3 regions of the Paenibacillus wuxiensis genome follow, and region 1 is predicted to be linked to each of the others. Evidence: a T-box and tRNA genes for the amino acid it is inferred to sense, from the RefSeq annotation. Region 1 holds a T-box; the other regions hold tRNA genes.
What was found. The T-box of region 1 lies ahead of argS (arginine--tRNA ligase). A T-box ahead of a tRNA ligase gene usually reads a tRNA of that ligase, here a tRNA-Arg.
Positions count from the first base shown of each region.

Region 2: it encodes a tRNA-Arg, which carries the amino acid that the T-box ahead of argS (arginine--tRNA ligase) is inferred to sense. The anticodon was not compared.
Region 3: it encodes a tRNA-Arg, which carries the amino acid that the T-box ahead of argS (arginine--tRNA ligase) is inferred to sense. The anticodon was not compared.

Region 1 is NZ_JBEFZI010000015.1:28,050-35,925, forward strand. It holds gene ABN764_RS26355 (nucleobase:cation symporter-2 family protein) at 1-862, shown strand, start outside; gene ABN764_RS26360 (DnaJ family domain-containing protein) at 1,206-1,658, shown strand; gene ABN764_RS26365 (fatty acid kinase binding subunit FakB) at 1,796-2,662, opposite strand; gene ABN764_RS26370 (hypothetical protein) at 2,879-3,061, shown strand; gene ABN764_RS26375 (DUF3895 domain-containing protein) at 3,300-4,229, shown strand; T-box leader at 4,405-4,648, shown strand; gene argS (arginine--tRNA ligase) at 4,709-6,469, shown strand; partial or broken gene ABN764_RS26385 (hypothetical protein) at 6,813-6,953, opposite strand; gene ABN764_RS26390 (TetR/AcrR family transcriptional regulator) at 7,163-7,741, shown strand.
Region 2 is NZ_JBEFZI010000005.1:42,504-50,379, forward strand. It holds gene ABN764_RS11910 (helix-turn-helix domain-containing protein) at 1-1,113, opposite strand, end outside; gene ABN764_RS11915 (cytochrome P450) at 1,811-2,977, shown strand; gene clpP (ATP-dependent Clp endopeptidase proteolytic subunit ClpP) at 3,084-3,665, opposite strand; tRNA gene ABN764_RS11925 (tRNA-Arg) at 3,869-3,943, opposite strand; gene ABN764_RS11930 (sugar-binding transcriptional regulator) at 4,507-5,556, shown strand; gene gap (type I glyceraldehyde-3-phosphate dehydrogenase) at 5,598-6,602, shown strand; gene ABN764_RS11940 (phosphoglycerate kinase) at 6,882-7,876, shown strand, end outside.
Region 3 is NZ_JBEFZI010000010.1:246,124-253,999, forward strand. It holds gene ABN764_RS23420 (XTP/dITP diphosphatase) at 1-67, shown strand, start outside; gene ABN764_RS23425 (homocysteine synthase) at 342-1,649, shown strand; gene asnB (asparagine synthase (glutamine-hydrolyzing)) at 1,750-3,597, opposite strand; gene ABN764_RS23435 (hypothetical protein) at 3,814-4,116, shown strand; gene ABN764_RS23440 (carboxypeptidase) at 4,132-4,482, shown strand; gene ABN764_RS23445 (hypothetical protein) at 4,579-4,707, shown strand; tRNA gene ABN764_RS23450 (tRNA-Arg) at 4,883-4,959, opposite strand; gene ABN764_RS23455 (hypothetical protein) at 5,218-6,168, shown strand; gene tig (trigger factor) at 6,341-7,627, shown strand.

The sequences.
Region 1 (7,876 bases):
CTTCGGCAGTCCAACGAACTTGCTGCTTGGCTTCGGCGTACTCATATTTATCGTTATTATGAACAAGCTGTCCGCTGGATTTATCCGTGCGGTATCGATCTTATTAGGGCTTGTCATTGGCACAACGATCGCAGCGCTCATGGGTCAGGTTGATTTCACTCCCGTAGCGGAGGCATCCTGGTTCCATGCAGTACAGCCTTTTTATTTCGGCGTTCCGAAATTTAATATGACGGCTATCCTGACTATGATTATTGTAGCAATGGTCGGCATTGCTGAATCTACAGGCGTGTTCATGGCTTTAGGCAAAATTATAGACCGCGACGTGGATTCGAAGGATCTGGCACGTGGTTATCGGGCAGAAGGCCTGGCGATAACGATTGGCGGTATTTTCAATGCATTCCCGTATACGACATATTCGCAAAATGTCGGGCTTATCCAAATGAGCCGTGTGAAAACACGTGATGTGATCGTGGTCGCGGGTGGATTGCTGATGCTGCTTGGACTTGTACCGAAAATTGCCGCATTAACGACGTTGATTCCGAGTTCAGTGCTCGGCGGCGCCATGGTTGCCATGTTCGGTATGGTTGTGTCGAGCGGTCTGCGGATGCTCGGCTCTCAAGTAGATATGAATCGTCATGAGAATCTGCTCATTATTGCCTGCTCGGTAGGGATGGGACTTGGTGTAACGGTAGTGCCTCAATTGTTCGCGAGCCTGCCGTCAACGGTTCGAATCTTAACGGATAACGGAATCGTAGCAGGAACTTTTACCGCGCTGGTTATGAACCTGCTCTTCAACGGTACGAAGCAGCAATCTGATGGAACGCAGAGCGAGGAAGAAACTGAACATTCTGTAGCTTCTTAGGCTCTGAACAAGCTAGTCTGACAATAACCAATAGTGACGGCCCATTGGATGAATTCCAATGGGTTTTTTGCTATGCGGTATGTGTGCTCAATCATCGCCACAAGGCTCGAACCTTTGGTTTCATGCAGGTCATTAACAATGATATTCAATAAAGCAATTCATAAAGCAATTCATAAAGCTATGTAATTAAGACATGCAATTAAGCTATTCATCACAAGCATTTTACATAAGCCACTCAAACCGTACACGCACGAAATTGTCACATTTAAAGGGTGGTGCATACTAGACAAAATTGTGAAACAGATTGGATAATTATGTTATTCATGTGATTGGGGGGATCGCAATGGGTTGGTTCCGAAAGGAAAGTAAGCAGTCAGCAGAAGTTAAGCCGATCAAATCGGAAATCGCAGAGGACGCACCGCAAACGATAGCAACTGAACGAATGATGAGCAATTGGTTGGATGATGTCTTTACCCAATATGAGAAGAAGGGCGGATTGGATGATTTGCCTGGCAAGGGCAAGCCGCTAGAGGTGCGAGGCGGAGATCCGTTGAATGGGGTGCTGCACAACGCGAATGTTGTCCCTTCCTGGCTTGCGCTTCAGCATGAGATTAGAGATGAACTGCAGCGTATTATGAAGCTGAGCAAGGATCAGCCCCAAGCCGACGTATCGGCTGCGATGTCCGATGTGAATCAGAAAATCGTGAAATATAACGCGACCGTTCCATCTACATTATTCCAGAAATCCAAGGTTACATTAGATACGATAGAGGGCCAATTGGCGAAATGGATGTAACAATAGTCCAGAAGCTGACATAAGAAGCAGATGCCCGCACGATCGGTTAGCGCCGATTGTGCGGGCATCTTACTGTTCAAGGAGCGAGTGGATTCGTCTCCTGTCTCTTCAATTCCAAGGCAGCCATGTTGAAACCTTTATGCGGAATAGGATTTATTCGGGAAGAAGAGCGCTAATGTTCCTGGGCCTGAATGAGCGCCAACTGCGCAGCCAATGGAACTAATCAGGAAGTTCGTCATCCCGAAGCGTTCAGTAATCATCGACTTCAACTGCTCCATCGCTTCTGCGTCATCACCATGGGCGATACCGATGACCTGCTGCTTATCTTCGAGATTCGCTCGCTCCTCCATCAGTTCGACAAGACGCTGAATGGATTTCTTTCTGCCTCTTACTTTATCGACGGGAATGAGTTTTCCATCCTCAACATGAAGCACGGGCTTAATATTGAGCAGTCCGCCAATGATGGCTGATGACTTGCTGACACGTCCGCCGCGATACAAATATTGCAGGTCATCGACCGTGAACACATGCTCCATTTGCCGGGCAAGCGATTGTGTGCGTGTGATAATCTCTTCCCTAGGCAATCCCTCACGCGCCCAGAGCGCAGCCTGTCTAACAACAAGGCCAAACCCGAGTGAAGCGCATTTGGAATCGATAATACTGCAAGTGAAGGACGGGAAGTCATCTTGTACCATATCATGCATAATGCGGGAAGAGGCATACGTTCCTGACAGTTCCGACGAGAACGCAATATAGATAGCTTCCTCGTTCGCTTCGGCAATCGATTGGAAGGTTGTCTGCAGTACCTCCATCGAGAGTTGAGAAGTCTTATATACATTGCCTTCGCGCATGCCATCGAGCATGGCTTTCGGCGTAATAGTTACTCCGTCCTCATATTGTTCATTGTCTATAGTAACGATTAGCGGCATGACCGTAATCCCCAACTCGTCAATGACAGATTGAGGGAGGTCAACAGCGCTGTCGGTAAGAATGCGAATTGCCATAATCATTCTCCTTTTCTTCTTTCATGTTCATACCGAAGTACTTATCTCCATCATACCATGAGTTGAAGCGAAAGCGGTGAAGGAATGTGTTTATCAAGTATTGTGAGTTAGTGGGGTTTAATGGAAATGATGGAGCTGAATCATACAGTCATATTTCCCCTCCTTCATACATAAGGGTAGGAGAACGAATGAATTGACAGGAAATGAGGGGATAGAATGGCGAAGAACAAACGCGGTAAATCATTATGGAATCTGCCTTCACGTGGCCGAGGTACATGTCCGGTCTGCGCCAGCACTCGCATTAAGCTGCTGTATAATCGGACAAGAGGGAATGGCGTACAGATTAAGGTATGCAAGAAATGCTTTCAAGCACCGCAGGAACGAATTGATGCTTCATAATGGCAAGTCCAGATCCGATCGTAAAATGCCATTGATGAAGAATAAATATTCTTCATTTAGCTTCGCTTCTTAGGGATCACCGTTCTTATCGATGTGCCTACCATAGGTTGCCGCCCAGCGAGGGAGTGATTGACTGCCTGCGCTAGGGCGGCTTCTTCATGTGAGGCATGCCTTCACTTCCATGCTCTACTTCCTGTACAATAGACAGTAATGGAGCAAAGCGCGAGGAGGAGAAGATATGATATTAACTATCCAGGAACGGGATGAGATGTTATCGCAGCTCAATGACAACCAACGTGAGTTCCTGAATCACTATCTCGTTCGCTCTCGCCGCACGGCGTTCGCCAATGCGATGGCGAAGGAGAAGGGGCATCATGTTCCAGAACATGCGGCACCAGAGGACATCGAGGCGCTGTTAGATGATTGGATTTATACGGGGTATAAAGATGCGGGGACGATAAGTCCAGAGCTGCGATGCGAATGCGGCCGTTCTCTTCGATATCAGCATGAGGTGAAAAACCGGAAAACAGGCGAGATCAAAAAATTCGGCATAGAGCACTTGAAGGAGCACTTAGGGATTGATGCTGCAATCGTGGCGACAATTAAGAAGGGCTTCGAGGCCATTGATTATGAGCTTGATGAGATCTTGTTGAAGATAGCCAACGATTGGAAACCTGCTCCAGATGCCTATTCTGTGGCAGATTTGCCTGAACATCTACAACGGCAATTGTCGGTTGGACTGCCCTTGTTGGACAAGCAGATCAATATGCTGCGACGCAAGCCGGTGGTGAGGAATGCTTCACCTTCGCCTAAGACAAGCGAGCCTAGCGCAGCTCCTGAACCTGCATCGGCACCGATTCTAGAGGAGTTCGACCTATGGTCATGGACGGAGCCCGAGCCTGCTGCTGTGGTTCAAGAAGTTAGTAATGCTGGGAATGGGCTTACTGCTGCTGAACAAGCGGCCGTGAAGCAATATGTGGAGACCGGTGTTGGCAGTGCGAGAGTGATTAGTGAATTGTTAATACGTGATCATGGAACGCCAGATCGCCGCTATATAACAGGCAAGCCTCTAATCTATCCGGATGTGTGCCAATTTATTGAGCAATCTTATCTAGACATTTCGGTCGAATTGAATGGAACTGAGGATCGCAAGTATACAATGCGGTAATCGAAGCTGGACGGATAGTAGTAGAATGAGTCTCGGATTTGATGTGAATCTCAACTGGTTATGACGTAAATACTCGGATGGTGGCATAGTAAGGAATATTTTTTCTGAAAATATGCATGTGATAGGTTGATTTTTCCTAATTGTTCTGGATATAATGTGTAAAATGAAAATCGACGCAACAACGATGAACGGGAGAGTACTCTGCACAATCCGTGCTGCAGCGAATCGGGATGGTGGAAGCCGATACGGAATGGAGAGGAAGCGGACCCGGGAGTTGGTTCTGTGAACTGCCTCATATGAGGCCGTAGGAGAGCCCGGCGACAGCCGTTATTTATCGAGTGGACTCTTTTCGGAGCAGCAAGCTTCCGGGTAGGGTCAAGTAGAGTGGTACCACGGGGATTCAAGCCTCCGTCTCTTTGTAGACGGGGGCTTTTTGACGTGTTGCGAACCGTAACCAACAACAGGAGGAGAACGAACTTATGCTAAAAGAAATTGCCGCGCAAGTACTAGAACCTATTATGAACATGAACGGGGCAGACATCGAACGTGCCTTGGAAGTACCTCCGCAGAGCGAGCTCGGCGACTTGGCGTTCCCTTGCTTTCCATTGGCGAAGCAGTGGAGACGTTCTCCACAGCAGATTGCGGTGGAGCTTGCTGAACGCATCAATCAAGAGAGCGATAACATTCGGATACGAGCGGAAGCCTCTGGCGGATATGTGAATGTATGTTTTGATCAAGATTACTATGGCGAGGCTTGTCTTGCTCGCATGCAGGAGCCGTTATTCGGCAAGCTGTCGATCGGAGAGGGGCAGCGTGTCGTTATTGATATGTCGTCCCCGAATATTGCGAAGCCGTTCAGTGTCGGTCATCTGCGTTCTACGATGATTGGAAATGCGCTCGCTCACCTGTACGAAGCTGCAGGATACGAGGTTTTGAAGGTGAATCACCTTGGGGACTGGGGTACCCAATTCGGCAAGCTGATTACGGCCTATAAGCTGTGGGGGGATGATGATACGCTGCGCCAAGATCCAATCCGTGAGAGCTTGAAGCTGTATGTAAGATTCCACGAGGAGGCGGCTCAGCAGCCGGAGCTGGAAGACGAGGCGCGCGAATGGTTTCGCAAACTTGAGGCGAGCGATGCAGAGACTGTGCAGCTGTGGACGTATTTCGTTAACGCAAGTATGGTCGAATTCAATCGCATGTACGAACGACTCGGCGTTTACTTCGATCACTTTCTTGGCGAGAGCTTCTACAATGACAAGATGGATGCGGTCGTCGCTCATTTGCAGCAGCTTCAATTGCTCGAAGAAAGTGATGGGGCGATGGTCGTTCGTTTGGATGATGAGGGAATGCCGCCATGCTTGATTTTGAAATCAAACGGCACAACGATTTACCCGACACGTGATTTGGCAACGGCGATCTATCGTAAGGAAGTCATGAAGGCTGACAAGTTGATTTATGTAGTTGGCGCGGAGCAGCAGCTGCACTTTCAGCAGGTATTCGCCGTGCTTGGCAAGATGGGATATGAGTGGGCACAGGAATGTACTCATGTTCCGTTCGGCTTGATGACATTTGAAGGGAAGAAGATGTCTACGCGCAAGGGCAAGGTTATCTTCCTTGATGAGGTATTGAATGAGGCAGAGAATCGCGTACTCCAAATTATCGAAGACAAAAACCCATCTCTGCAAGAGAAAGGCAAGGTGGCATCGAAGGTTGGGATTGGTGCGATCATCTTCGGTGACCTGAAGAGCAGCCGTATGCTGTCTGTTGACTTCAACCTGGAGGATGCGCTGCGCTATGAAGGCGAAACCGGCCCTTATGTACAGTTCACACTCGTCAGAGCGAAGAGCTTGCTCGTCAAAGGGGGATGGACGCCATACTCTGATTGTCCAGCGGATACCGCGGTGCTTGGCAAGGATGCAGCGGAGTGCGAAGGTGAGCTGCTGGGCAAGAAATCAATTGCGACAGGAGGAGTAAGTCAAGAAGCATGGATCTGCTTGAAGTCTCTCAGCAAGTATGAGCGTGCTCTTCAGATGGCGGTGGCTAGCAATGAGCCATCCATCTTCGCCCGGTATTTGCTTGATGCAGCCAAGCAGTTCAACCGTTATTACCATCAGGAGCAGATTCTCGTGGAGAATGAGATCGAGCGCCGCCACAAATTGCGTATCGTCGCAGCGGTGGCACATGTGCTTGAAGCAGGGCTGAACCTGCTTGGCATTGAAGCGCCGGAACATATGTAGGGCGTTATATCGATGTGAGTTGTGAAAAAGAGAATCGCATCATCTGTATCACTTCATTGATTATGCGTATGTTAGGCATGAATTTCGTAGGGGTGGTGGGTTGGTTTGTACTCGCAATCTGAACCTGTCTATCTGTAGACGACAGAAGAGCCGCGGAGATATCGTCTCCCGGCTCACGCACAGGTCACATACAGGGGTCATGTACAGGTCACGCACAGATCATTTATAGATCATTTACAGGTCACTTGCAGATTAGGCTTGATGCTACTGTCATTATCGCCATTTTTCCAAATTCCGGAGTGATAAGCGGGAGGTTCATCTGTTCAATGGCTGCTTTTGTATCCTATTTAGCGTTCAGTCCCTTTTTATCGGAAAATGGGATCAGGTTTTGCTTCGCATTTTTGGATGTCATTAGAATAAACATTTGAACTTTCTGTTCGTCATTTGTAGGCAGAGTTGCTTTATCCTTTTCTCGATAAGCCTTGTGAAGCTCTGGTTAGAGAAGATGTATCGTATTTAAAATATATAAAAGGGTATTTAACTATCGAACTCGTGATTGACAAAAGAGATGAGATGTGAAAAGATGTACCTAACGAATATTAGTTAGGATAAAAATGTGTCGTCGTAATGGCATGCGGGAACGCTGCGTGCATTACCTAACGAATATTAGTTAGCCTGAAGGAGATGAGTAGAATGACAGCTAACCGAATTATTGAGGTCGCTTTGAATCATTTTGCAGAACACGGATATGAAGGGGCTTCCCTTGCGAATATCGCGGAACAGGTAGGCATCAAGACGCCATCTATTTACGCTCATTTCAAAAATAAAGATGATCTGTTCGTTAGCGTAATCCGCCGTGCTGTACAAGAGGAAATGGGACACTTGCAGCGGTACATTCAGACCCACCGTGAGCATCCGATTAAGGATGTGCTGTACGGATTGATCCAACAGTATGAGGCACGCTATGAAACGAGCAATCAATTGAAATTCTTGCTGCGGGTGATGTTTTTTCCGCCTGTTATCATGCAGGAGCGAGTTATGGAACTGGTCAACGCCCATCTGGATCAGATAGAACGGGAGCTTATGGCCGTGTTCAAGCTAGGAGTGGAGCGAGCGGAGATTGATCAACTGGATATGGAGATGATGACCGCTTCTTATATGTGTCTTGTTGATGGCATTCTCGTTGAAATGCTGCTTGGCGGCCCGGACAGATTCCGACGCCGCTTCGATGCTTCATGGCGCATATATTGGCGCAGCCTAACACGGGACTAGTTCGTAAATTGATATGAACAATGAATCTCTTGATTGAGAAGAGATATAGGAAATAAAGAGTGGAGTAAGCCGCATCTGTGGGATGCAGTCATGGAATCGTGCTCGTTATAGAGATAGCAAGGAAGGGAGAGAGCA
Region 2 (7,876 bases), on a different contig from region 1:
ATTTCGGGCAAATGGCTCTTGAATATCGACGCGGGCACTATAGTCATGCAGAGTTTTACGAATCCACTCCAACTCATTGCGTCTCTTAGGTGCCGGCTGTGCAGCAGAGGCTTCTTCATTCAACAAGGCAAATTCCATAAGATCATGGATTGGATGGTATTGCTTGCGTGCCAGGATTATGGCTGCTAGAATGCCGGCGATGACCACTACAGCGAACGCAAGCATGAAGAAGGTCTGAATATGGAACACACGCCCGAAAAATTGCTCGCTCGGCATGGCCGTTACATAGGTCCATCCATTCATAGAAGATTTAACAGACACAATGGATTGCTGCATATTATCCAGCTTCAAGCTATGGATGCCGGGCCCGAGCTCTGACAGCAAGTGAATCTCATTCTTCGGGAGGGGTTCTCCATGATTATTCTGGGTAAGCACACGGCCTTTCTCGTCGAAGATGTAGGTATTGCCTTTGAATCCATTCAGAACGGTGTCCATAAGCCCCGTTAGCTTCGATTCCTCCATCAGGAACAGCACGGTTCCGTGTGGAGATGAACTGTTAGGAGTGATTGGGATCATGTACGCAAGCATGGACTTGGTAATATTCATGCTCAAGTTAACGGATTCCGCTGGTCGCACGACAGGATAGAGCTCACTTTCCAGCTCCTTAATAATATCCTTCTTGCTCCAGTCCTCGAAAAGATAGTATTGATCAAAGAGGACATCTACATTGGTCATCCCTTTTGACGAGTAGATGGCGTGGCTGTTCCTGTAGAAAAGGAATAGCTCTTCTAGAATGGAACTGTTCGCTTTATATTTGCCGAGCGCGGATATCGCATCGCGGCTGTAATAGGGATGCCGTATCATATAAGGTGTCAATTGTTCATCATAAGCGATGCGAGAAGCAATGTCTCGAAGCTCCGTCATGCGAGAATCGATGTTCAGCTTCACCTGATTGAGCTGGTTCACGTTCGATTGCTCAATTTCGGAACGAAGATTGTTTACGGCATTTTGATAGATAAAGATCGTGAGAACCACTAATGGGATGAGAAAAATCAATATATACGACCATATGTACTGTAATAGCAGCTTCGACCGAAAATAGTTCCAACTCATCCTAACAAGCCTCCTAGTAGTCTCTTGATGTAATCTTGCTATGAAGTGAATCTGGCAATTAGTAAGAAGACAAATTAATAGAGAAAAGATGCTGATGATTTGTAATTATTGTATACGTTTCGCTTCATCTGTAAAGCGAGAAATTGAAAAAAAGCGGCAATATTCATATTGTAAACGATTCCAATCGGAAATGGAATGACTTCGTAGTGTGTACAACAATTTCTGTAGAGTGGACATTGTAGGTGTATAGCCATTGAGGGAACTGCTTTTTATCTTATTTTAAGGTTCGGTTCAGTTTTCTTTAATGTAACTCTAGTATTCTAACAATGGACCGAATGACAGATGAGTTCTTGCGAAGGAGGGTTGCCGGCAGCGATTACTGGCCTTGGTCAACCGGAGTCTTCCGTTGCACAAGGTGATCCGTTTCATCTTTCTCATGGTTTACAGTTTACCCCTAGAACATATATAGACCGCATCGGCATTTGCGCGATGCGGTCCTTTTTTTTGTAGCTAAATGAATTGAATTCGGTATTTAACAGGTCGACCCGAAGTTGTTTCAGTGCATACAGGCCTAGGTCTATGTAGGTTATTATTTACATATATTAGTTTTAATGCAAGATATTATTTCGAATCCCTGTAAATCGAGGAAGAGTTGTGACTGAAGCTATGTTGCATGGTTAAGGAGGGGAGAGGTTGAATGATGAAATGGATTCAAGAGCATGAAGTGCTGCCATTATCTCATTACAAAACTATGCGATCAGAGAGTCCTTTGTTGTGGTCAGAGAGCTCTCTGTTGCGTTCAGAGAATCCTCAGCTGCTGGGGGGGACGTTCTGGCATGCGTACCGATACGATCATATTAAGAGGATATTTGCTGATTACAATCATTTTTCCTCCGAATTGCGAAGCGAAGACAAGCGGCCGATTGAATACAGCATCCTCCGCACCGATCCGCAGAAGCATAGCCAGCTTCGAACATTAGTCTCACAAGCCTTCACACCTAGATCCATTGAAAAGATGATTCCACGAATTGAAGCATTGGCGGATGAGCTTCTAGATAAGGTGGAAAGCAAAGGACGAATGGATGCAGTTCAAGACTTCGCAGTTCCGCTCCCGATTATTGTAATCGCAGAAATACTCGGCATACCGGTACATGATCGAGATCAGTTTCGAGAATGGTCGGAGGCATTAGTGAGTGGTGACATTGACCGCAATAGCAATTGCCAGAAGGAGATGGCTGTATATTTCGAGGCGATCGCAGAAGAACGCCGCCGTAATCCACAGGATGATCTGATCACTAGGCTTGTGCATGCAACGTCAGACGGAGAACCGTTATCCCCCTTTGAGCTCATTGGGTTTTGCATTTTGCTGCTTGTGGCTGGCAATGAAACGACAACGAATTTGCTCTCTTCTGCTCTAGCGTGTTTCGACAGTGAGCGCATCGCATGGGACGATATTAGATCCGATCGTTCTTTACTGCCTGGCGCTATTGAAGAAGTGCTGCGGTTTACCTCGCCGGTACAGTTAATGTTTCGCCGTGTGAAGAAGGATGTGGAAGTAGATGGCATGATGTTAACTGAAGGGCAGTTCGTCATGTTGTGGATCGGGTCAGCGAATCATGACGAATCTGTGTTCGAGCAGCCAGATCTCTTCCATATTCGTCGTCAGCCGAACCCGCATTTAGCGTTTGGTCATGGTATCCACTTCTGCCTGGGGGCCCAACTTGCACGGCTGGAAGCGAGGATAGCGTTGAATGCAATGCTCGATCGTTTCCCGAACTACCAATGTGATCATTCCAAGTCGTTGAAGCGCATCCAGAGCGAGTTTATGTTCGGTTTCGAGTCCTTGCCGATCATTCTTACCTAAGTAAACCTAGCTTTTCGTTATTCATGTCAGTTGAAATAAGCAATAAAAAACAGCCTCTCTACATGCAAAATAGATCGCATGAGAGAGGCTGTATCACGTTTACTGTTTACTCTTTGCCAAGAACCTTATCAACCAGACCGTATTCATACGCTTCTTGGGCAGACATGAAGTAGTCGCGATCCGTATCGCGCTCCACGCGCTCAAGTGGTTGACCTGTGCGATCCGCCAAAATTTTGTTCAACGTGTCGCGCATCTTCAAGATGCGCCGTGCGCGAATCTCGATATCGGACGCTTGCCCTTGTGCTCCGCCAAGCGGCTGATGAATCATAATTTCGCTGTTCGGCAGGGCGAAACGCTTGCCCTTGGCACCTGCATTAAGCAGGAACGCTCCCATGGAAGCTGCCAAGCCCACGCAAATCGTAGATACGTCCGGCTTGATGTGCTGCATTGTATCGTATATGGCCATGCCGGCTGAGATTGAACCGCCTGGGCTATTGATGTACAAATGAATATCCTTCTCCGGGTCATCTGCAGCCAAGAACAACAGCTGGGCGATAATCGAATTCGCCACGAGATCGTTCACTTCTGTTCCGAGGAAGATGATGCGATCCTTCAACAATCGAGAGTAAATATCATAGGATCTTTCGCCACGATTCGTCTGTTCAACAACTACGGGTACATAACTCAAGATAACCCCTCCTAACTAATATCATTACACATTCAATATAAAGGACTTGAAACAAAAAGTCAAAGATGGTCAAACTATGTAGAGAAAAAAACATCTATCGTTTCGCTTCTGCAAAATTCAAGATGTTACTTCCGTGCTTATTCACCTAAATATATGCGTAACGTAGCTTCTTATCCTGTACCAAATAAGGACAGGAGTGTAAATGGCGCGCCCGCAAGGAATCGAACCTTGATCTCAGGCTCCGGAGGCCTACGTCATATCCATTGGACCACGGGCGCATTCATACAAGAGCAAAATTTATTATATAAGAAAGCGTATAACAAAGTCAAGTGAGCGCCACTGAATATTTATTTTAAAATAATTCTTTCTATAATAAGTGGACGGTGCCGAATAAGGTGTATGTTGCCCGATCTAAGTGAGCAATGTCGATGTCTAAACTACATGGGGATGTGGAGAGCGAACAGGATGTGAAGGAAAGCTCAAAACTTTTGTTGTAAACACAGGTACGAGCAGGGCATGATGTCCGTCATTAATGTCTATACTGAGGAATGTCTAAAATTTTTGCGAAATATGTATTAACTTGTCGTATTTTGGGTTAATTACATCATAGGCAGTCGTATGCCCTTCTAGATATGTTGTCTGATAATGAATAACTTCGATATTGCTTGCTTATTATAGAAGTTGTTTATAGGCAGAGAATTCGCGGTTTTGGGCGCAAAATCAGGGGTTCAGGATACTTGCAAGTTGCTGCGTTATTCGGTAGAATAGTGGTGGGACAAAAAATGTAGAGATGGGACGTTTTTAGTCCAATGGTTGCTTATGGGAAGCAGGAGTGGAGAGAATGCGTGAGTGGTTAGAAATACAGAAGCGACTTCTACCTGAACTCATTGAACTGTTGAAGAAGCGTTACACCATCCTGCATCAAATCATGTTGTCCGACTCCATTGGGAGAAGAACGCTGGCAACGTCATTGCAGATGACCGAGCGTGTGCTCCGTGCAGAGACCGATTTATTGAAGGCGCAAGGCCTGATTGATTCGGATAACACGGGTATGCGAATCACTGATGAAGGCCGGCAACTTGTCCGGAAGCTGGAATCCGTGATGGGCGAATTGCTCGGGATGCGCCAGCTGGAGGAGAGTATCCGCCAAGCATTCGGTTTGAAGCAGGTCATTGTCGTACCCGGCAATTCGGATGTATCGCCTGCCGTGAAGCAAGAACTCGGGCAAGCGGCTTGTAGAGCGCTCAGCAGCGTAATGGACAAGGAAGATGTCGTGGCGGTGACAGGCGGCTCCACATTGGCTGCAATGGCAGATCAATTGACGAGTTCATCACCGTTGAAAGGCAATTGGTTCGTACCCGCACGTGGGGGACTTGGGGAGAGCTTGGAATACCAAGCGAACACAATCGCATCCACGATGGCGAAGCGCGTAGGCGCTCAGTATCGGCTCTTGCATGTGCCGGATTTGCTGAGTGAGGAAGCTTACCAGTCGCTTAAGCAGGAACCGAACATCCAAGACATTTTGCGAGTAATTCGCCAAGCACGCATTGTCGTGCATGGCATTGGAGAAGCTCTCGTTATGGCGAAGCGCCGCCGTGCGGATGAAGAGACGATCCAGCAGCTGCTCGAAGAAGGGGCGCTTGCAGAAGCTTTCGGGTATTATTTTGACCGAGACGGGCATGTCGTTCATACGATGCTAACACTGGGCCTTCGCCTAGAGGACATCTCTCGTATGGAGGTAGTCATTGCCATTGCTGGAGGTCAGAGCAAAGGTGAATCGATTACTGCAGTGCTTCGTGCAGGACACGAAGACATTCTCGTTATCGATGAAGCAGCAGCAGTTGAAGTATTGAAACATTGTGGTCTCGATGTGCCATACAGGCCGTCTTGAGATATATAAAAAAATTGCGAAGGAAATGGGAGGAATCATCAATGGTTAAAGTTGGTATTAACGGCTTTGGTCGTATCGGACGTAACGTATTCCGCGCAGCATTGAACAATTCAGAAGTAGAAATCGTTGCAATCAACGATTTGACAGACGTAAACACTCTGGCTCACCTGTTGAAATATGACACAACTCACGGCAAATTCGAAGCTACTGTAGAAGCTAAAGAGGGCGCTTTGGTTGTTAATGGCCGCGAAGTGAAAGTATTCGCTGAGCGCAACCCTGAGAACTTGCCTTGGGGCGCTAACGGCGTTGAAATCGTTGTTGAGTCCACTGGTATCTTCACAGCGAAAGACAAAGCTGAAATGCACTTGAAAGGCGGCGCGAAGAAAGTTATCATCTCCGCACCTGCTACTAACGAAGATATCACAATCGTTATGGGCGTTAACGAAGATAAGTATGATGCTGCAAGCCATACAATCATTTCCAACGCTTCTTGCACAACAAACTGCTTGGCGCCATTCGCTAAAGTATTGAACGACAAGTTTGGTATCGAAAAAGGTATGATGAACACAATTCACTCCTACACTAACGACCAAAACGTTCTTGACTTGCCGCACAAAGACTTGCGTCGTGCTCGTGCAGCAGCTCAAAACATCATCCCTACTACAACTGGTGCTGCTAAAGCGGTATCCCTTGTATTGCCTGAATTGAAAGGCAAATTGAACGGTATGTCCATGCGCGTTCCTACTCCTAACGTGTCTGTTACAGACTTGGTAGTAGAACTTAAGAAAGACGTTACTGTTGAAGAAGTAAACGCAGCTTTGAAAGAAGCAGCTGAAGGCCCATTGAAAGGCATCTTGAACTACACTGAAGAGCCATTGGTATCCAGCGACTTCAACGGCGACCCAGCTTCCTCCACTATCGATGCTTTGACAACGATGGTAATCGGCGGAAACTTGGTTAAAGTTGTATCCTGGTACGACAACGAGTGGGGCTACTCCAACCGCGTTGTAGACTTGGCAGCTTTCATCGCAAAAAAAGGTCTGTAATCGCATAGCACTTACAATCAAAGAGGAGTGACCGTTCAGGCCTCCTCTTTTGATCCTTATAGTGCCTAGAGCATGTCGAGAACCAGTGCGGACACAGATTTTTAGATATACAGAGATAGAGAGTACAGAGAGAAACCAGAACATACTAACGAACGATATACGATATATAGAGAGAAAGATTTAGATGGAACCCATACAGAACAAGAACACAGAACATACCGAACAACACACCAGAGAGAGGCGTGTGCCGGTGTAATCGACGATAGGAGGAACACGGGGATGAACAAGAAAAGTGTGCGTGATGTAGAAGTTAAGGGTAAGCGCGTATTTGTACGTGTAGATTTCAACGTTCCATTGGAGAATGGTGCAATTACGGATGATACACGTGTACGCGAAACGCTACCGACAATTAACTATTTGGTGGAACAAGGTGCGAAAGTTATTTTGGCAAGCCACATGGGTCGTCCGAAGGGCGAAGTTGTGGATTCCATGCGTCTGACACCTGCAGCAGTACGTCTTGGCGAACTGCTTGGTAAGCCCGTTAAGAAGCTTGACGAGTCAATTGGTGAAAACGTAAAAGCTGAAATTGCAAAAATGGAAAACGGCGACGTTGTCGTGCTTGAAAACGTTCGTTTCCACAAAGGCGAAGAGAAGAACGATCCAGAATTGGCTAAAGCCTTCGCAGAACTTGCGGACTTGTTTGTGAACGACGCGTTCGGCGCGGCTCACCGTGCACATGCATCCACTGAAGGCATCGCACATCACTTGCCAGCCGTGTCCGGTCTGTTGATGGAGAAAGAATTGAATGTACTTAGCAAAGCGCTGACAAACCCTGAGCGTCCATTTACGGCAATCGTAGGTGGTTCCAAGGTTAAAGATAAAATCGACGTTATCAACAAAATGTTGGAAATCGCCGACAATATCGTGATCGGTGGCGGCTTGACATACACATTCTTCAAAGCACAAGGCAACGAAATCGGGAAGTCGCTTGTCGACAACGAGAAGCTTGATGTTGCTTTAGGCTTCATCGAGAAAGCCAAAGAACTTGGCAAAAACCTCTACTTGCCAGTAGATATCGTAGTTACAGATGACTTCAGCGCAGATGCAAACACACAAGTGGTAGCGATCGACAGCATTCCTGCAGAATGGGAAGGCATTGACATCGGTCCGAAAACTCGTGAAATCTATGCTGATGTTATCAAGAATTCCAAGCTTGTTGTATGGAACGGGCCTATGGGCGTATTCGAAATCGAGCCGTTCTCTCATGGTACGCG
Region 3 (7,876 bases), on a different contig from region 1:
TAGCCATCGCGGCAACGCGATTCGCAAGCTGCTTGAAGTGATGAAGGCGGAGCAAGCGGAAGTATAGCGGGTAGCCGCAAGATGCATCTTGATCCGCATGCTGAATCCTGATTACTGCATGTTACATAGCTGCATAATGTATGTTCCTCTTGTAGAGAACAAACGCACAGAAGCATTTTTAACCTATTTACAACGGGATAACAAGCATCGGAGGGCACCTGACTACATAGTTAGTTAAGTTGTCCTTTTTTTCATATCAAAATACTCAGGATTTATACTTTCCAACAACGGAAAAATATGAGAAAATAATGTGCAATAAGGCGAAGGAGGATTGGTTGAAGATGAGTAAAGATCCACGTGAATTCGGATTGGAAACTTTAGCTGTGCATGCAGGACAGGAGGTTGACCCGACTACGTTGTCCCGCGCGGTTCCGCTGTATCAGACAACGTCTTACGCGTTCAAGGATACTGATCATGCTGCGGACTTATTTGCTCTGAAGGAATTTGGCAACATTTATACACGGTTGATGAATCCTACAACAGATGTGTTTGAGAAGCGAGTCGCTGCCTTGGAAGGCGGTGCAGCGGCGCTGGCCACTGCCTCTGGTCAGGCTGCGATTACGTACGCTATATTGAATATCGCGGGAGCAGGGGATGAGATTGTCTCTGCGACGAGTCTGTATGGCGGAACGTATAATCTGTTCTCAACAACATTAGCGAAGCTCGGCATTACGGTTAGGTTCGTTGATTCCAGCGATCCGGAAAACTTCCGCAAGGCGATTACGAGCAAGACGAAGGCGCTGTATGCGGAGGTCATCGGCAACCCTAGGGGCGATGTTCTCGATATTGAGGCAGTAGCCGATATCGCACATGATCATGGTATTCCGCTCATCGTAGACAATACATTCCCAAGCCCATTCCTGCTTCGCCCCCTTGAGCATGGTGCGGATATTGTAGTTCATTCCGCAACGAAGTTCATTGGCGGTCATGGCACCTCGATTGGCGGGGTAATCGTAGATGGAGGCAAGTTCGATTGGGCTGCCAATGATAAGTTCCCGGGATTGACAGAACCGGATCCTAGCTATCATGGGGTTGTATATACGGATGCTGTTGGATCAATCGCATACATTATTAAGGCCCGTGTGCAATTGCTGCGCGATATGGGTGCTGCCATTTCTCCATTCAACGCATTCCTGCTTCTTCAAGGGCTAGAGACGCTTCACCTGCGTATGGAGCGCCATAGTGAGAATGCATTGAAGGTTGCTCAGTTCCTTGAAGCACATGAAGGTGTACAGTCGGTCAGCTACAGTGGTTTGTCAAGCCATTCATCTTATGAGCTTGCACAGAAGTATTTGCCGAAGGGCCAGGGTGCCATCTTAACATTTGAGATTAAGGGCGGAATCGAAGCAGGACGCCAAGTGATCAATCACGTCAAGCTCTTCTCTCATCTTGCGAATGTTGGTGATTCGAAGTCGCTCATTATCCATCCTGCCAGCACAACGCATCAGCAATTGAGTGAAGATGAGCAAATTGCTGCAGGTGTAAATCCAGGACTTATTCGTTTATCTATCGGTACGGAATCCATTGACGATATATTATTTGATTTGGATCAGGCGATCCGTGCAAGTCAGCCTGCTGCTGTCAAATAAGAAGCCATAAAAAACAAAGACACACGGGATACGCTGCTGCGTATCCCGTGTGTCTTCTTTTTATTGGATGAAGGAGCTCTTGTGGGCTTCAGGTTTCAGGTTACCATGCTACACGAATGCGGTATTCTCGCAGCCAAGTGTCCATTTGAAGCAAATAAGCAAATAATTGAGGGCCGGACATCAGTTGACCGAACCAAGGAAAGTTCGAGCTCGCTTCCTCGGAGGCTGCGATACTGCGGATTCGCTCCACATTCACAAATTGATGGAGTGGGGATGATGTGTCATCCAGCCGCTCCAATGCAAGACGACGAACGGTATTCAAGTAGTTCGGATTGTGGGTTTTCGGATAAGGGCTCTTCTTGCGGTACAGCACATCTTCCGGCAATACGCCTTCAAGTGCTTTGCGAAGCAGACCCTTCTCTCGCCCACCATATGTCTTAATGCTCCATGGAATGTTGAATACATACTGGACGAGGCGGTGGTCTGTATAAGGTACACGAACTTCTAATCCTACCCCCATGCTCATTCTGTCCTTGCGATCCAGCAAGGTAGGCATGAAGCGGGTAATATTGAGATAGGACATGACCCGCATCTTGGCGGCTTGTGCATCTTCGCCAGGCAGCACAGGGACTTCGCGAACGGCATCTGCATACCGATCGGCTACGTACTGCTCTGCGCGAAGCAAGGAAGCGACTTCAGGCTTCAGGAGGCTGGAACGCAGTGGGGTAGCTAGTGCCCACGGGAAGGTACCGGCATTCAGGGCATCTTCTCGATGGAACCAAGGATATCCGCCGAATACTTCATCGGCCGCCTCGCCGGAGAGAGCGACAGTGGCGCCTTGCTTGATTTCCTTACAGAATAAGAGGAGAGAACCATCAATATCGGTCATGCCTGGCAAATCACGAACCTTCACAGCCTGTTCTAGGGAGGCGACAAGCTCAGGGGTATCGAATTTGATCCAATGATGGGTTGTGCCAAGTTCCTCCACCATACGGTAAATCCAGGGCTCATCGGCATTGGGCTGAAATGCATGGGATTGGAAGTACAGATCGTTATCAACATAATCGACCGAGTACGTATGCACTTGGCCAAGATTATGCCGCTCGTAATGTTGAACGGTAAGGGCCGTCAGCGCACTGGAGTCCAGCCCGCCAGATAACAAGGTGCAGACGGGTACATCAGAGATGAGCTGCCGCTTAACGGTATCCTCCAGCAGCTCACGCACATGTCTAGCTGTCTGCTCGGCGTCCTCTTCATGCGGGATGCTCTCCAGCTTCCAGTAGCAATGAATTCTAAGACCATCCGGACTGTACTTCAAGGTGTGGCCTGGCCGCAGTTCTGATAGCGCTTGGTATATACCGTGTCCCGGGGTTCGAGCGGGACCAATCATCCATAATTCAGCGGCTCCCTCCAGCCCGATAACCGGTTCGATGTCCGGGTGAGCAAGCAATGATTTAGGCTCAGAACCGAATGCGAACCAGCCCTCGCCCTGTGAATAGAACAATGGCTTCACCCCGAGCCGATCACGAGCTATGAACAGATGTCTTTCCGTTTCATCCCATATTGCAAAGGAAAAGATACCGTTAAATCGTTCAACACAAGCCTCTTTCCACTCCAAATAGGCAACAAGCAGCACTTCCGTATCACACTGCGTGACAAATGAATGCCCGCGGCTGATTAATTCCGTTCTTAATTCCATCATATTGTACAGTTCGCCATTATATACAATGGCAAACACCCCTTGCTCCGTGTGCCGAATCATCGGCTGGGCGCCATTCGCGGGATCAATGACAGATAAGCGCCGGTGCCCCAGCGCACATGAACTGGTTAACCATGTTCCCTTCGCATCCGGCCCACGAGAGGATAATGTTGCGGTCATTTGTTCGACAACGCCAGAACATTGGGTCAAATCACGGTTCCAGTCAATCCATCCTGTAATTCCACACATGTTACGTTCATCCTTTCCGCACCAATCTGTCCATCCGGAAGAACGAGCACCGGCATGCTGGAAGATTGAGATAATACCATGGGTATGCGCAAATCGGCATAAGATGTATGTCCATCGGGAGATGATAAAAAAAGCTTCACATATAAGCAGAACTAAAGCTGCATGAAAAGCAGGACTAAAAGAAGCATTGGCTCCAAGGAGAAAAGGAGGGGCTGAATGGAGCGACAACCTTATTATGTATCCGTGCAGCAGCGTTCTGTTGTGGCAGAACAAGATGCAGGGAATTATGAATTCGTTGTCTACGCGAATGAGGCAGAGAGGGACAAGCTGCAAAGGCTGCTGAATGAAGTGGATGACGCTGAGACAGATGGAATGTGGGATAACATCATGTTAGTGACGAACCAAACGAATGATAGGATTAACGTCCCTTATCAGCTCCACTTGAACAGAGTATATGCCTACATATACGCAATCGGGACTTCTGAAACAAAGCGATTTGTGGAGCAAATGTTGAAGTGAGGAGAGATGACCATAATGGAATTTAAAGCTGCAAAATTTCGTCGTCCTGTAGAAATCGAAGGGCGGTTGTGCGCCGAGATTGGCCTCATCCCGGATGATGAGAAGCAGACACCGCTGCTGGCATATGTCGCCCCTGTACGTAATGGCGGCTATGAAATTGTTCGCCTGCTGCACAATGATGCGCATTATGAAGCAGATTGGTATGACAACAATTTGCATAACGCCTTCGAGGAAATTGCTGCGGAGGAATTCATTATAAGCAATAACGAAATCAGCTGCAGTGATCGCGATTCGATTGTTGATGCTGTCTTAGGTTCCACAGAAGTTCGAGCAGCGGTGGATGAGTTGTTTCAATTAGACACGTAATGCTATCCGTTATCATGCAGCGGAAATGGTTCGCTTTCTTATCATCGGCTTCGTGGAAAGAAATGATCAAGGAACGATGAAGGGAGGTGAGAAACGATGTCAGAGCAATTCAAGCAAAACAAGGGCAATAAATATGCCCATCAGAAGAAACATGCGGATGCCGTACTATCGAAAAACTTCAAGCATCCAGGCGAGAAGAACCATTGGGAGTTTCACAATAAGTAAATAAGTAAATAAGTAAGTTCTGTATCAAAAGAGGGCGGCAATTATACAAGGCTCTGCGATAAGCAGAGCCTCTCATGCAGAGGTATTCTGGGATCGATGTGAGTGGGAAAAAAAGCCTCACCAACCAATAAAAGGTTCTGTGAGGCATGTTCATGTATATTAGTAAGCAAATGAATGGCGTCCCAGGAGGGATTCGAACCCCCGACCGACGGCTTAGAAGGCCGTTGCTCTATCCAGCTGAGCTACTGGGACATGAATAAGTTAAATTTAGAACATAAATGATTGTATCAAAGAAATTGACTCTTAGCAATAGGAAAATGAAAAAATATTAATTTACATATCTTTTACAGTTCGAGTATCAGGAAAGCACATATGGTGACCGCGCAGGATAAAGAGTGAATATGATATAATGCATCATATAAGAAGCTCACCTAATTGAGGGAGAACGAGCTGCATACATAGGAGAGATTATCGTAATACATAGGCGCAGTACAGAAAGCAGGTGTTCGTATGACAGAAGATTACAAAGAGCCGGCAAAGAATAATGTCATCCTGTTTCCGAAAACTCATGATTACTACCAAATTGAGCTGACACGGATGCTGGAATCTGAGCGTTACGGCGAAGCAATTGCCCTTCTTCAATTCCTGCTGACATGTGATGGTGAGGACGAACGGATTCGGGAAGAGTGGGACGCGCTGCTGCAATGGCTCGTGTCGGCGTTCCCGGAGGCAGAACGTGCTGCTCGTGATTTGAATATGGCTGAGGGAATAGCCAGTTGGCCGGAGTCCACACCGGAAGAGGAGACTGAAGAGACCGAACAAGATATCCTGCGACGCCAATTCCAGCAGAAGCTGAATGCGGACGGACAATATACAGAGCGATTGTTTGCTACCCTTGTAGAGGGAGAGATGGATGACCGCAAGCTCCTTATTCTTGAGCAGCTTGCAGCAGCAGAAGATCCGGGTGTTGATGAAGCTTTGGCTAAACTGCTCAAAGAGGAGAACCTTAACTCCTTGCTTCAATTCGGAATTCTTCAAGTTATGAAGAGACGGGGAATGCATGGAGAAATCCGCTTCCCTCGCGGGCAGGAGTCGCTGGTCGTACAAATAGAGGATACTCCGCTTGATAATTCGGGGTTCCCAGAGGCCGCCAAGGCACCAGCGGTGCGTGTGAACGAGGCTGCTTCTGTAAGAGAGCCTTCTCTCGCTTATTTTGCTCAGGAGATATGGCAGCAGTATTTGAAGCATATATACGGTTCTCCATCCTATGAACAGTTGTGCGGGCATGGGCAAGAGGATTCGAACGCTTGGGCGGCGGCGCTGCATTTCATCGTGGCTCGAATGCTGCGTGTCGACGAAGAAGTGGAAGTGAAGCAGCTGTACGGTATCACGAATGAACTGCGTGTGCAATATGAGCTAGCGCTCCGATCCTTAAATCGATCATTGCGCGTACAGTCATAGGATCTGAGGCTAAGCAATGAACGGTCGATAGCGCTTTCGTAGAAGGCCGAATGTGGGAATGACGCCCTCCTTGAAAAAGTTATCGTAGTCGGCTATACTAAAATGGTTATTCTGGACGTGTTATGTTAGGTACACTCTAGCCATGATCTTTTTTTGGAGGGGAAGGCATAAAATGAAAGCAACTTGGGAAAAAATAGAGAAGAACATTGGGGTATTGGAAGTAGAGGTTAATGAAGATCGCGTAGCAGAAGGATTGGACTTGGCATTCAAAAAAGTGTCCAAGCGTGTTAACGTTCCTGGCTTCCGCAAAGGTCGCGTACCTCGCCCAATTTTCGAAGCAAAATATGGTGTTGAAAGCTTGTATCAAGATGCGATTGACATCATCTTGGGCGAAGTTTACACACAAGCTGTAAAAGAAACAAACATCCAACCGGTTGATCAGCCGGAAATCGAAGTTGAACAATTTGCAAAAGGCAAAACGTTCAAGTTCAAAGCAAAAGTAACAGTTAAACCTGAAGTGAAGCTTGGCGACTACAAAGGTCTTGAAGTGGAAGCTAAGGAAGCTGAAGTTACTGAAGAAGAGCTTGACGCTGAATTGAAGCGTCTGCAAGAGCGTCATGCTGAACTCGTTATCGTTGACGAAGAAACAGCACAAAAAGGCGACAGCGTTGTTATGGACTTCGAAGGATTCGTTGATGGCGAAGCATTTGAAGGCGGCAAAGGCGAGCGCTACACATTGGAGCTTGGCTCTAACACGTTCATTCCTGGATTCGAAGATCAATTGGTTGGCCTTGGAACAGGCGACTTCAAAGATGTTGAAGTTACATTCCCTGAGCACTACCATGCAGAGAACTTGGCTGGCAAGCCTGCAACATTCAAAGTGAAAGTTCATGAAATCAAGCGCAAGCAGCTTCCACAGCTTGATGATGAGTTCGCTAAAGATGTTAGCGAGTTCGAAACTTTGGATGAGTACAAAGCTGATCTTACAAAACAGTTGAAAGAGCGCAAAGGACGCGAACTGGAAGCAGCTCGTGAAGCTGAGCTCGTTGAAAAAGCATCTGCAAATGCAGAAGTAGAAATTCCACGTGCGATGATCGAGACTGAAATTCAGCACATGGTTAAAGACTTGGACAACCGTCTTCGCATGCAAGGCATGAACATGGATATGTTCTTGACATTGTCTGGCCAAACGATTGCAGACTTGCGCGAGCAAATGCAACAAGAGGCTGACAAGCGTGTGAAAAACAACCTCGTTCTTGAGCAAATCGCGAAAGAAGAGAACATCACAATTTCCGAAGAAGAGCTGCAAGAAGAGCTTGATAAAATGGCAGCTTCTTACCAACGTTCTGCGGACGAAATCCGCTCCATCTTGGAGAAGAACGGCACGATTGAAAACTTGCGTGAAGAGGCAGCTCTTCGCAAAACAGTTAAGTTCATTGTGGACAACAGCAAGAATTAATTGCATATCGGCTGCAACTGCATCATGCATGTGAGAGCGGCGTAACAGGATAAGGCACGTTACTTTTTAAGGGCGTGCCTTATTTTTTACCACCTGTCTGGTGAAAGTTTGCTGGATTGTAAGTTCTTGATTTACTACATAACGTTTCACCACCCAGCAATTGGGTGTACATAATCAGTATGTAACATATTAGGCGATTCCGACCCGCGAGAAGTCACGAATATAGAGCTTATTTGCAGGGATTACGGG